Regions from separate parts of the Mesorhizobium sp. M0633 genome, predicted to be linked through region 1. Evidence: predicted binding sites of a transcription regulator. Region 1 holds the regulator's gene; each other region holds the start of a gene.

Region 1 (3,248 bases):
ATGGCGCCATCAGATCGGCGAATTCCCGCAATTTACCGGCATTATGGCTGGCGACGACGATCTTATGCCCGTCAAGCGAATGGACAGTTGGCGAATGCATCAGATGCCCCAGATTCTTGGCTCGGCGAATTCGATCGAATTGCCCGACGGGTCGCGAATATAGATCGAGCGGCCGCCCTGCGGCCATTCGAACTCGCTTTCGATGGCAATTTTCTTCGCCTCAAGATGCGCTTTCCAGCGTGGGATTTCATCCGCGCTTGCGGCGAAGCAAAGATGGCCCTGGCCGACCGCGCCATGCGGCGGTACTTTGAGCTTGGCGTCGGCCGGCGGCGGCACTTTGGTCGCCTCGGCATTGAACATAAGCAGCACGCTGTCGCCGCAGCGGAAGAAGAGATGCCTGCCATCGACCTTGCCGAGCAGATCGAGCCCGAGCACGCCCGAATAGAACCGTTCCGCGGCAGCAAGGTCCGTCACGTAGAGTGCTGATTCCAGGATTGCAGAAGGGGTCACAGGATCGCCAATCTCATCAATATTGACCGCAGCTAAGCCACCGCCATTTGCTGCAAGCTGACCAGGCGCTGAATACCTTTCTTGGCGAGCCCCATCAGCGCCGCGAACTGCTCTTCCGAGAACGGCTCGCCCTCGGCCGTGCCTTGGATCTCGACGATGCCGCCCTTGCCGGTCATGACGAAATTGGCGTCGGTGCCGGCCGAGGAATCCTCGATATAGTCGAGGTCGATGACCGGCTGGCCATCATGGATGCCGCAGGAGATCGCCGCAACGTGATCCTTCAGCACCTTGCCCAGGCTCGCCATCTGGCGGGTTTCCATCCAGCGCAGGCAGTCGTAGAGCGCCACCCAGCCGCCGGTGATCGAAGCGGTGCGCGTGCCGCCGTCGGCCTGGATCACGTCGCAGTCGACGGTGATCTGCTGCTCGCCGAGCGCCTGCAGATCGACCACGGCGCGCAGGGAGCGGCCGATCAGCCGCTGGATTTCCAGCGTGCGGCCGCCTTGTTTGCCGGCCGAAGCCTCGCGGCGCATGCGCTCGCCGGTCGAACGCGGCAGCATGCCGTATTCCGCCGTCACCCAGCCCTTGCCGGAGTTGCGCATCCAGCCCGGCACCTTTTCCTCCAGGCTGGCCGTACACAGCACATGCGTGTCGCCGAACTTCACCAGGCACGAGCCTTCCGCATGCTTGGAGACGCCGCGCTCGAAGGAGATGGGGCGCATTTCGTCGAATTGGCGTTTGGAAGGGCGCATTCAGGCTTCTTTCTTTCTTCGGAATCTTGGCCGGGGAATCTTGGCCGGCTTGTAGCCGCACGGGGCGTGAGGCGCAAAGGAAAATGGACCGGTTGCGCCGACACCGCGGAAGTCTATATCTTCGGGGCGGAGGTTTTTGGCTCGAAATGACAAAGGCAGTCGATCCCGGTTTGCAGTCGCACGTGCTCCCGTCGCACGCGCTGCAATCGCCCGCGCTTCAATCGCTCGACATGCGTTCGCGCGACATCTTCCGGCGCATCGTCGATTCCTATTTGAGGGATGGCGAGCCGGTCGGTTCGCGCAGCCTGTCGCGCATCCTGCCGTCGTCGCTGTCGCCGGCCACCATCCGCAACGTGATGAGCGACCTTGAGCATCTCGGCCTGATCTATGCGCCGCACATTTCGGCTGGCCGGCTGCCGACCCAGGCAGGCCTGCGCTTCTTCGTCGATGCTTTCATGGAACTTGGTGACCTCTCCGACGAGGAGCGCCGCACCATCGAGGCCCAGGTGCGCGCCTCCGGCTCGGGCGCGACGCTGGAGCATATGCTGACCGAGGCCAGCCAGATGCTGTCCGGCATGTCGCGCGGCGCCGGCCTCGTGCTCGCCGCCAAGAATGAGGTGGCGCTTAAGCACATCGAATTCATCCAGCTAGAGCCGACCAAGGCGCTGGCCGTGCTGGTCTCGCAGAACGGCGACGTCGAAAATCGCGTCATCGATCTGCCCGCCGGCATCACCATCTCGCAATTGCACGAAGCCTCCAACTTCCTCAACGCCCATATCCGCGGTCGCACCCTGGCCGAGGCGCGGGTCGAGATCGCCCGCATCAAGGAAGAGACCAGGGCAGCCCTCGACACGCTGTCGCAGGATCTGGTCGAGAAGGGCCTGGCGGTCTGGGCAGGCGCTGAAAGCGGCGTGCCTGGGCGGCTTATCGTGCGCGGCCGCGCCAATCTCCTGGAAAACGTCACTGCCCAGGCCGACATAGAATTGCTGCGGCATCTGTTTGAGGATCTGGAGACGCAGGATGGGCTGATCCAGCTTCTCGACCTCGCCGAGGCAGGCCCAGGCGTGCGCATATTCATCGGTTCGGAAAACAAGCTGTTTTCGCTGTCTGGCTCCTCGCTGGTGGTGGCACCCTATCGCGACAAGGACGCGCGCGTCGTCGGTGCGCTCGGCGTCATCGGGCCGACGCGGCTGAATTATGCGCGCATAGTACCGATGGTCGACTATACCGCGCAGCTGATTTCGCGCATGCTGAGCTAGGAGCCGCCGCGGGCCTGCCGCAAGGAGGAGAAAAGAATGGCGCTGGAATCGTTCAAGGCCCAGATCAGTCTGCTGCTCGAAGAAATGATCAACCAACCAGAGGATCAGCACGAGGTGCAAGAGCAGTTGCGCGAGAAGCTGCAAGAGATGCGGGCGATGGGTTTGCCGCTGCCGGCCGATCTGGTCGCGCTGGAAAAGCGCCTCGACGACGACTTTTACGCCTCGGGCAACTGAACGGGTTCGGCTTCAAATCCTCGTGTGCTGGACGGCCGCTTGGAACGATCAATACCTGATGCCGTTTGCCCTGTTCGAGGCGAATCCCGGAGGACGTTGATGATCCGATCTGGCGGCTTTGCGGCCGTTGCCGCTGCCCTCCTTGTTGCGACACCGGCAGCCGCCCAGCAGGCGGACCAGAATGTGCTCAAAGGCGAAGCCGCGTTTGGCGATTGGCACGCCGACAGGCCTGGCGTCAGACGCCTGATTGGGCCGCGAGACATGCCGGCAGCCGACCCCGCCCAATCCGCTTCGAACGGCGCCGGCGTGGCGGAACGGCCCGAGAGCGCCAAGCCAGAATTGCCGTCGGGCTTTTCGGCTGAAATGATCGCATCCGGCATCGTCAATCCACGTGTCGTGCGCGTCGCTCCGAATGGCGACCTGTTTGTTGCCAACAGCCATGCCGACCAAATACGCGTCTATCGTCTCGCCGAGGGCAGCGCCAAGCCCATCGAGA
Region 2 (3,248 bases), on a different contig from region 1:
GGTTTCGACGCTTTCGCGACAACAGCTTCTTCACCGACTGCCGGGCGACCGGCACGATCGCGGCGCTCGACCTGCGAACCGGTTCCGCAGGTTATCTCGCCGAGATCGGACCGAAACTGCGCGCTTTCTTCCTCGAGCGAGGGCTACTTGTGCGCCCGCTCGGCAATGTCCTCTACTTTCTGCCACCCTATTGCATCACCGGCGACGAGCTCGAGCGACTCTATGACGCCATTGAGGAGGCGGGCGAACGCTTCGGGTCCAGGCCATGAGCAAGTCGTCGCGCATTCTCGGATTTGGCCATCATGCGCCTGGGCGAAAGGTGGCGAATGCCGAAATCGAGAGCAATCTCGGTCTTGATCCAGGCTGGATCGAAAGGCGTACCGGGATACGGTCGCGCTTCTGGGCAACCGACGAAGACACGCTGTCTGGTCTTGCTGCGCAGGCCGGCGACATGGCGCTGGCGAACGCCGGCATTGCGCGCCACGACATCGGTCTGCTGCTGCTTGCCACCTCGACGCCCGACCATCTTCTGCCGCCCAGCGCGCCGCTGGTCGCACACAAGCTTGGCCTTGGCCGCGCAGGCGCGGTGGATCTGACCGGCGCCTGCGCCGGCTTCATCTACGCGCTCATGTTCGCGGACGGATTTACCCGTCTGCACGGCAAAGCGAGCCTTGTTATCGCCGCCAACATCCTCAGCCGCCGCATCAATCCAGCCGAGCGCGCAAGCTCGGTCCTGTTTGCCGATGCCGCCGGCGCCCTGGTGATCGGTCAGTGCGATGATGCTGATCGGGGCATTCTCGGTGCCTCGGTGGATTCGGACGGCTCGCGATACGGGCTGATCCAGATTCCCGCAGGAGGAAGCAACAAGCCGTTCCACGGTGACCTCGATCTCGCGCAAACCCGAATGAGGATGACGGACGGCCGCGAAGTGTTCGCAATGGCCGTGGAGATGATGACCGATTGCTCGACAAGCGCTCTAGCCGCTGCCGGAGTGCGGCCACACGATCTCGGCCGGTTCGTGCCGCATCAGGCCAATACTCGGATTTTCGACGCGGTCGGGAGGAACCTCGGCATCGCGGACCAAGCAATTGTCAAGACGATTGCCGAATACGGCAACTCTTCGGCCGCGACGATCCCGCTGTCGCTCTCGCTCGCCAACCAGACGGAGCCATTCCAGCCTGGAGAGAAAATCCTTCTGTCGGCGGCGGGTGCGGGTCTCAGCGGCGGCGCTCTCGTGGTTGGAATCTAGCCGGCCGGCTCACGCGCGCAGGACTGGTCATGAATGGCGATAGGGCAACAGAACCAATGCCAAAATGGCCTTCTGAAGCTCGACATGACCGAGCTGACGCAGCACGACCCCGTGCGAGCCTCTGGATGAGATCAAATGCATCACCCGTTGCATCATTCGTGCCATCTGAATAAAGCTCAAATACAAAGGGTGAGCCGCCCCATATATGTCTGATACCCGACATTGTTCACATAAAAGGCTCGATGCTTACACGCTCTTTACTCTCTTCTCTTTGCTGCCTTCTCTTTTCTCTTTGCTCTTTGCTCTTCCGTCTTGACTAGCAGGAGCCTGCGGCTTATCTCATTGCCGCGTTAGCACTCGCTTCGGCTGAGTGCTAGGCATGCTCCGGCAACGGAGCACCGTTCAACATCCGCACCAAGGAAATCCAAAAATGGCAAAGTCGAATTTCCGGCCGCTGCATGACCGCGTGGTCGTACGCCGGGTCGAATCCGAATCCAAGACCGCGGGCGGGATCATCATCCCCGATACGGCTAAGGAAAAGCCGCAGGAAGGCGAGATCATCGCCGTCGGTTCCGGCGCCCGCGACGAAGCCGGCAAGCTGGTCCCGCTGGACGTCAAGGCCGGCGACCGCATCCTGTTCGGCAAGTGGTCGGGCACCGAAGTCAAGCTCAATGGCGAAGACCTTCTGATCATGAAGGAATCCGACATTATGGGCATCATCGGCTGAATATCGGCCTCACCCTCATTTAAATCTTCGGGCTTAATCCAAGCCCCTGCCAGGAGCTAAAAAATGGCTGCCAAAGACGTAAAATTCTCCCGCGACGCCCGCGAGCGCATGCTTCACGGCATCAACATCCTCGCCGACGCGGTGAAGGTGACCCTCGGTCCCAAGGGCCGCAACGTCGTCATCGACAAGTCGTTCGGCGCACCGCGCATCACCAAGGACGGCGTCACCGTCGCCAAGGAAATCGAACTTTCCGACAAGTTCGAAAACATGGGCGCGCAGATGATCCGCGAAGTTGCTTCGAAGACCAACGACATCGCCGGTGATGGCACCACGACCGCGACCGTTCTGGCGCAGTCGATCGTCCAGGAAGGTAACAAGGCGGTTGCCGCCGGCATGAACCCGATGGACCTGAAGCGCGGCATCGACCTGGCCGTGACCGAAGTCGTCGCGGCTCTCGGCAACGCTGCCAAGAAGATCAAGACCTCCGAGGAAGTTGCCCAGGTCGGCACGATCGCCGGCAATGGCGATGCTTCGGTCGGCTCGATGATCGCTGAAGCGATGCAGAAGGTCGGCAATGAGGGCGTCATTACCGTCGAGGAGGCCAAGACCGCCGAGACCGAGCTGGAAGTCGTCGAAGGCATGCAGTTCGACCGCGGCTATCTCTCGCCCTACTTCGTCACCAACGCCGACAAGATGGTTGCCGAGCTCGAGGACGTCTACATCCTCCTGCACGAGAAGAAGCTGTCCAACCTCCAGGCGATGCTGCCGGTTCTCGAAGCCGTCGTGCAGACCTCCAAGCCGCTGCTCATCATCTCGGAAGACGTCGAAGGCGAGGCTCTGGCCACGCTGGTCGTCAACAAGCTGCGCGGTGGCCTGAAGATCGCCGCCGTCAAGGCGCCGGGCTTCGGTGATCGCCGCAAGGCCATGCTGGAAGACATCGCCATCCTCACCGGTGGCCAGGTCATTTCGGAAGACCTCGGCATCAAGCTCGAGAATGTCGGCCTCAACATGCTCGGCCGCGCCAAGAAGGTGTCGATCTCCAAGGAGAACACCACCATTGTCGACGGCGCCGGCAAGAAGGACGAGATCCAGGGCCGCGTTGCCCAGATCAAGCAGCAGATCGAAGAGACCACGTCGGACTACGACAAGGAGAAGCTGCAGGAACGTCTGGCGAAGCTCGCGGGCGGCGTCGCGGTGATCCGCGTCGGCGGCGCGACGGAAGTCGAAGTCAAGGAAAAGAAGGACCGCGTCGACGACGCCCTCAACGCGACC
Region 3 (3,248 bases), on a different contig from region 1:
CGCCAGCCAGCTTGGCGAGACGTTCCTGGAGTTTCTCCTTGTCGTAATCCGAGGACGTTTCCTCGATCTGCAACTTGATCTGCTGGACGCGCGCCTGGATGGTGGCTTTCTCGCCGGCGCCGTCGATGATCGTCGTCGTATCCTTCTCGATGAGCACGCGCTTAGCCCGCCCGAGCATGTCGATCGTGACGTTCTCGAGTTTGATGCCGAGATCCTCGGAAATCATCTGGCCGGCGGTGAGCACGGCAATGTCTTCCAGCATCGCCTTGCGCCGGTCACCGAAGCCTGGCGCCTTGACGGCTGCGACCTTGAGGCCGCCGCGCAGCTTGTTGACGACCAGCGTTGCTAGCGCCTCGCCTTCGACGTCTTCCGAGATGATCAGCAGCGGCTTACCGCTTTGCACCACAGCTTCGAGGATCGGCAGCAACGCCTGCAAATTGCCGAGCTTCTTCTCATGGATGAGAACGTAAGGGTCCTCCAGCTCCGCGCGCATCTTCTCGGCATCGGTGACGAAATAGGGCGAGAGATAGCCACGGTCGAACTGCATGCCTTCGACGACATCGAGTTCGGTTTCGGCTGTCTTGGCTTCTTCGACGGTGATCACGCCCTCATTGCCGACCTTGTTCATCGCCTTGGCGATCATGGCGCCGACCGACGCGTCGCCATTGGCGGCGATCGTACCAACCTGGGCGATCTCGTCCGAAGATTTGACTTTCCTGGCCCTGGCTTGAATGTCCTTCACCACAGCAGCCACAGCAAGATCGATGCCGCGCTTGAGATCCATCGGGTTCATGCCCGCGGCAACGAATTTGGCACCTTCGCGCAGGATGGAAGCGGCCAGCACCGTGGCTGTCGTCGTGCCGTCGCCGGCGAGGTCGTTGGTCTTCGAGGCCACTTCGCGCACCATCTGGGCGCCCATGTTCTCGAACTTGTCGGCAAGCTCGATTTCCTTGGCGACGGCGACACCATCCTTGGTGATGCGCGGCGCGCCATAGGCCTTGTCGATGACGACATTGCGGCCTTTGGGGCCGAGCGTCACCTTAACGGCGTTGTTCAGAATTTCGACGCCGCGAAGCATCCGGTCGCGGGCATCGGTAGCGAATTTGATTTCCTTGGCAGACATGATTTTACGTCCAGTTCAGTCTTGAAATTGCGGGATCGGAAATCGCCCGGTCAGGCGGCTTTCTTGGCCGCTTTGATCTTCTCGACGATGCCCAAAATGTCGCTCTCCTTCATGATCAGGAGGTCCTCGCCGTCGATCTTGACCTCGGTGCCGGACCATTGGCCGAACAGGATGAGATCGCCGGCCTTGACGTCGAGCGGGATCAGCTTGCCGCTCTCGTCACGCGAGCCCGGGCCCACGGCGATCACTTCGCCTTCCTGAGGCTTTTCCTTGGCGGTGTCGGGAATAATGATCCCGCCCTTGGATTTGGTATCGCCTTCCGCGCGCCGAATGACGACGCGGTCGTGGAGTGGCCGGAATTTCATTGGGGGTTCTTTCTGCCGCCGCACATAGAGCGACTGCAACACTTAACATAGCCCCTTTGGCACTCGAATGATAGGAGTGCCAAATTTTTAATTCCTCAAACCGAAAATATTTGAAATGAAATCAGTCGTTTTTACCGGCGCTTTTGGCCGTCCGAAAGGCGGAGCCATAAGCAATTTTATTGTAATTCATCCCTCTTAATTTTGCCGACAACAGACTATATTAATCCGCAATTACGAGACAAACTTATCGAGCCTTGATTGAATGTGCATCGAGAGATATATACAGTTCGCGAAAATTTGGCACGATTTGGCTTTCCCGGTCCCGATCGACATAGGTCCGCGACCTTCGACCCACCATGAAGCACCGAATTTTCGACAGCGAATGTATAGCGCTTATCCGGCGCGCATGTCGCTCTGTTCGAGCCTTTGAACCACGGCGCTGACCACGGATGTACTGGCAGCATTGGGATCTTTCCGGTTCGGATGGAAAAGATGCAGGAGGGGCGTCGGCGTGCTCCTGCGGAAAGCCGCACCCCCTCATGCAACGCAGCCTCCCCGCGTGGGGAGCGCTTGCCCGCGCTACGGCGGCGGCTTTCCATGCGAGCCGCTTCAAAAATGATGCTGCGAAACGGCTCCGGCTTTATCCGACGAACGCCTCACGCATCCGAGCGAACATGCCGGGCTGTCTCCGGGCAATCGCCGCACGGATGTGACGGGCGGCCGTTACGGCGCTCACCGTCGCGCCGAAATGACAATAGCAGATGATCTCATGCAATTGCCTGTCGGTCAGTTCGAAGAACCGCTTCGCTTCGCCGTAGTTGTCGCTTTCCAACCCGGCGGCGCGGAGGACAGGATCCTCGAAAGCGACTGAGATCGGCGAGCCGTCGCCGCGCATGGCCCCGCGTGATCTAACCGGCTGATACTCGGTTTGGTGTAGCGTCGAGAGTCGCCGGTCAGGGTTCCGTTCAAGGAGCTCCGCCCAGCGTTCAAGACGTTCGCTGCGCGACATGGCCTGGCGCAGGTAGTCCTGATCGATCTCGGCGACGATCTGCAGTTGCTCAACCGTCTGGTGCTTCATTTTAGCCTCCTATTCGGACGATAGTTGGCCCACCCATATCCTTCTTATACCTGCGGCCAGCGTGACTCCGACCGATCGTGAAGTCCAATCACGATGATGCTGGGAGGGCTTCCCCCCACAAAAATGCGGAGGCTTCGCAAAGATCCGGCCATTAATTTGGCGAACGCGGTCAAATGCGCGGCTGTTCGACGATGTCGGTCTGGAGTCCGTGCCGATCGAGGTGATCGACGGCAGAGTCTGTGCTGGAGTAGCCCGGCTCCATCGCTGGCCGGGCAGCGGGATCAAGCGAGTGGCAGTTTAGCTTCGAAACCGCCGTAATTCTGAACGCGCACAATGCGAAGAGACGCAAGGCCGCGAGCCTGCAACAGACGTTCGCTACGCGGTTCTTGACGGCTTGAGGTATGTTCAACCTTGGCGCTGACTTTTCCGAACCGAAGCCGCAGCTACGACGAGGCCGGACAATACCTCCATTTTCTCGGCTACGATGGCATGTTTGAAATGCCGTTCTTGATTGAGATTGAAGCGCTCGCGAACGCAAAACCGGAAGCAGCCACAGCCGAAGCGGGTTATTTGGCGACCTTCGATGCATCAAGGGACTCCATTCGTGATGTCGCGCGGAAAGCTTCCTCCCACGGCCGCAAGAACGTGTACCAGCCCAGAAGACCTCGACGCTTCGAACGGC

The links. Region 1 encodes HrcA, which represses chaperone genes, less so after heat shock. Its sites were predicted from a motif close to GTTAGCACTCNCNNNNNGNGAGTGCTAAC; they were not measured.
Region 2: a site for HrcA is predicted at 1,599-1,627, ahead of groES (co-chaperone GroES). Genes of this name have one in related genera too.
Region 3: a site for HrcA is predicted at 1,544-1,572, ahead of NKI47_RS03685 (co-chaperone GroES). Genes of this name have one in related genera too.

Annotation. Positions count from the first base shown of each region.
Region 1 is NZ_JAMYQC010000014.1:48,717-51,964, reverse strand. It holds gene rdgB (RdgB/HAM1 family non-canonical purine NTP pyrophosphatase) at 1-100, opposite strand, end outside; gene NKI47_RS16735 (VOC family protein) at 100-510, opposite strand; gene rph (ribonuclease PH) at 543-1,259, opposite strand; gene hrcA (heat-inducible transcriptional repressor HrcA) at 1,406-2,518, shown strand; gene NKI47_RS16720 (hypothetical protein) at 2,555-2,752, shown strand; gene NKI47_RS16715 (PQQ-dependent sugar dehydrogenase) at 2,852-3,248, shown strand, end outside.
Region 2 is NZ_JAMYQC010000043.1:82-3,329, forward strand. It holds partial or broken gene NKI47_RS30450 (aminotransferase class III-fold pyridoxal phosphate-dependent enzyme) at 1-269, shown strand, start outside; gene bioZ (3-oxopimeloyl-[acyl-carrier-protein] synthase BioZ) at 266-1,249, shown strand; gene groES (co-chaperone GroES) at 1,680-1,976, shown strand; gene groL (chaperonin GroEL) at 2,040-3,248, shown strand, end outside.
Region 3 is NZ_JAMYQC010000003.1:23,677-26,924, reverse strand. It holds gene groL (chaperonin GroEL) at 1-1,123, opposite strand, end outside; gene NKI47_RS03685 (co-chaperone GroES) at 1,174-1,488, opposite strand; gene NKI47_RS03680 (hypothetical protein) at 2,129-2,566, opposite strand; gene NKI47_RS03675 (DUF1488 family protein) at 2,978-3,248, shown strand, end outside.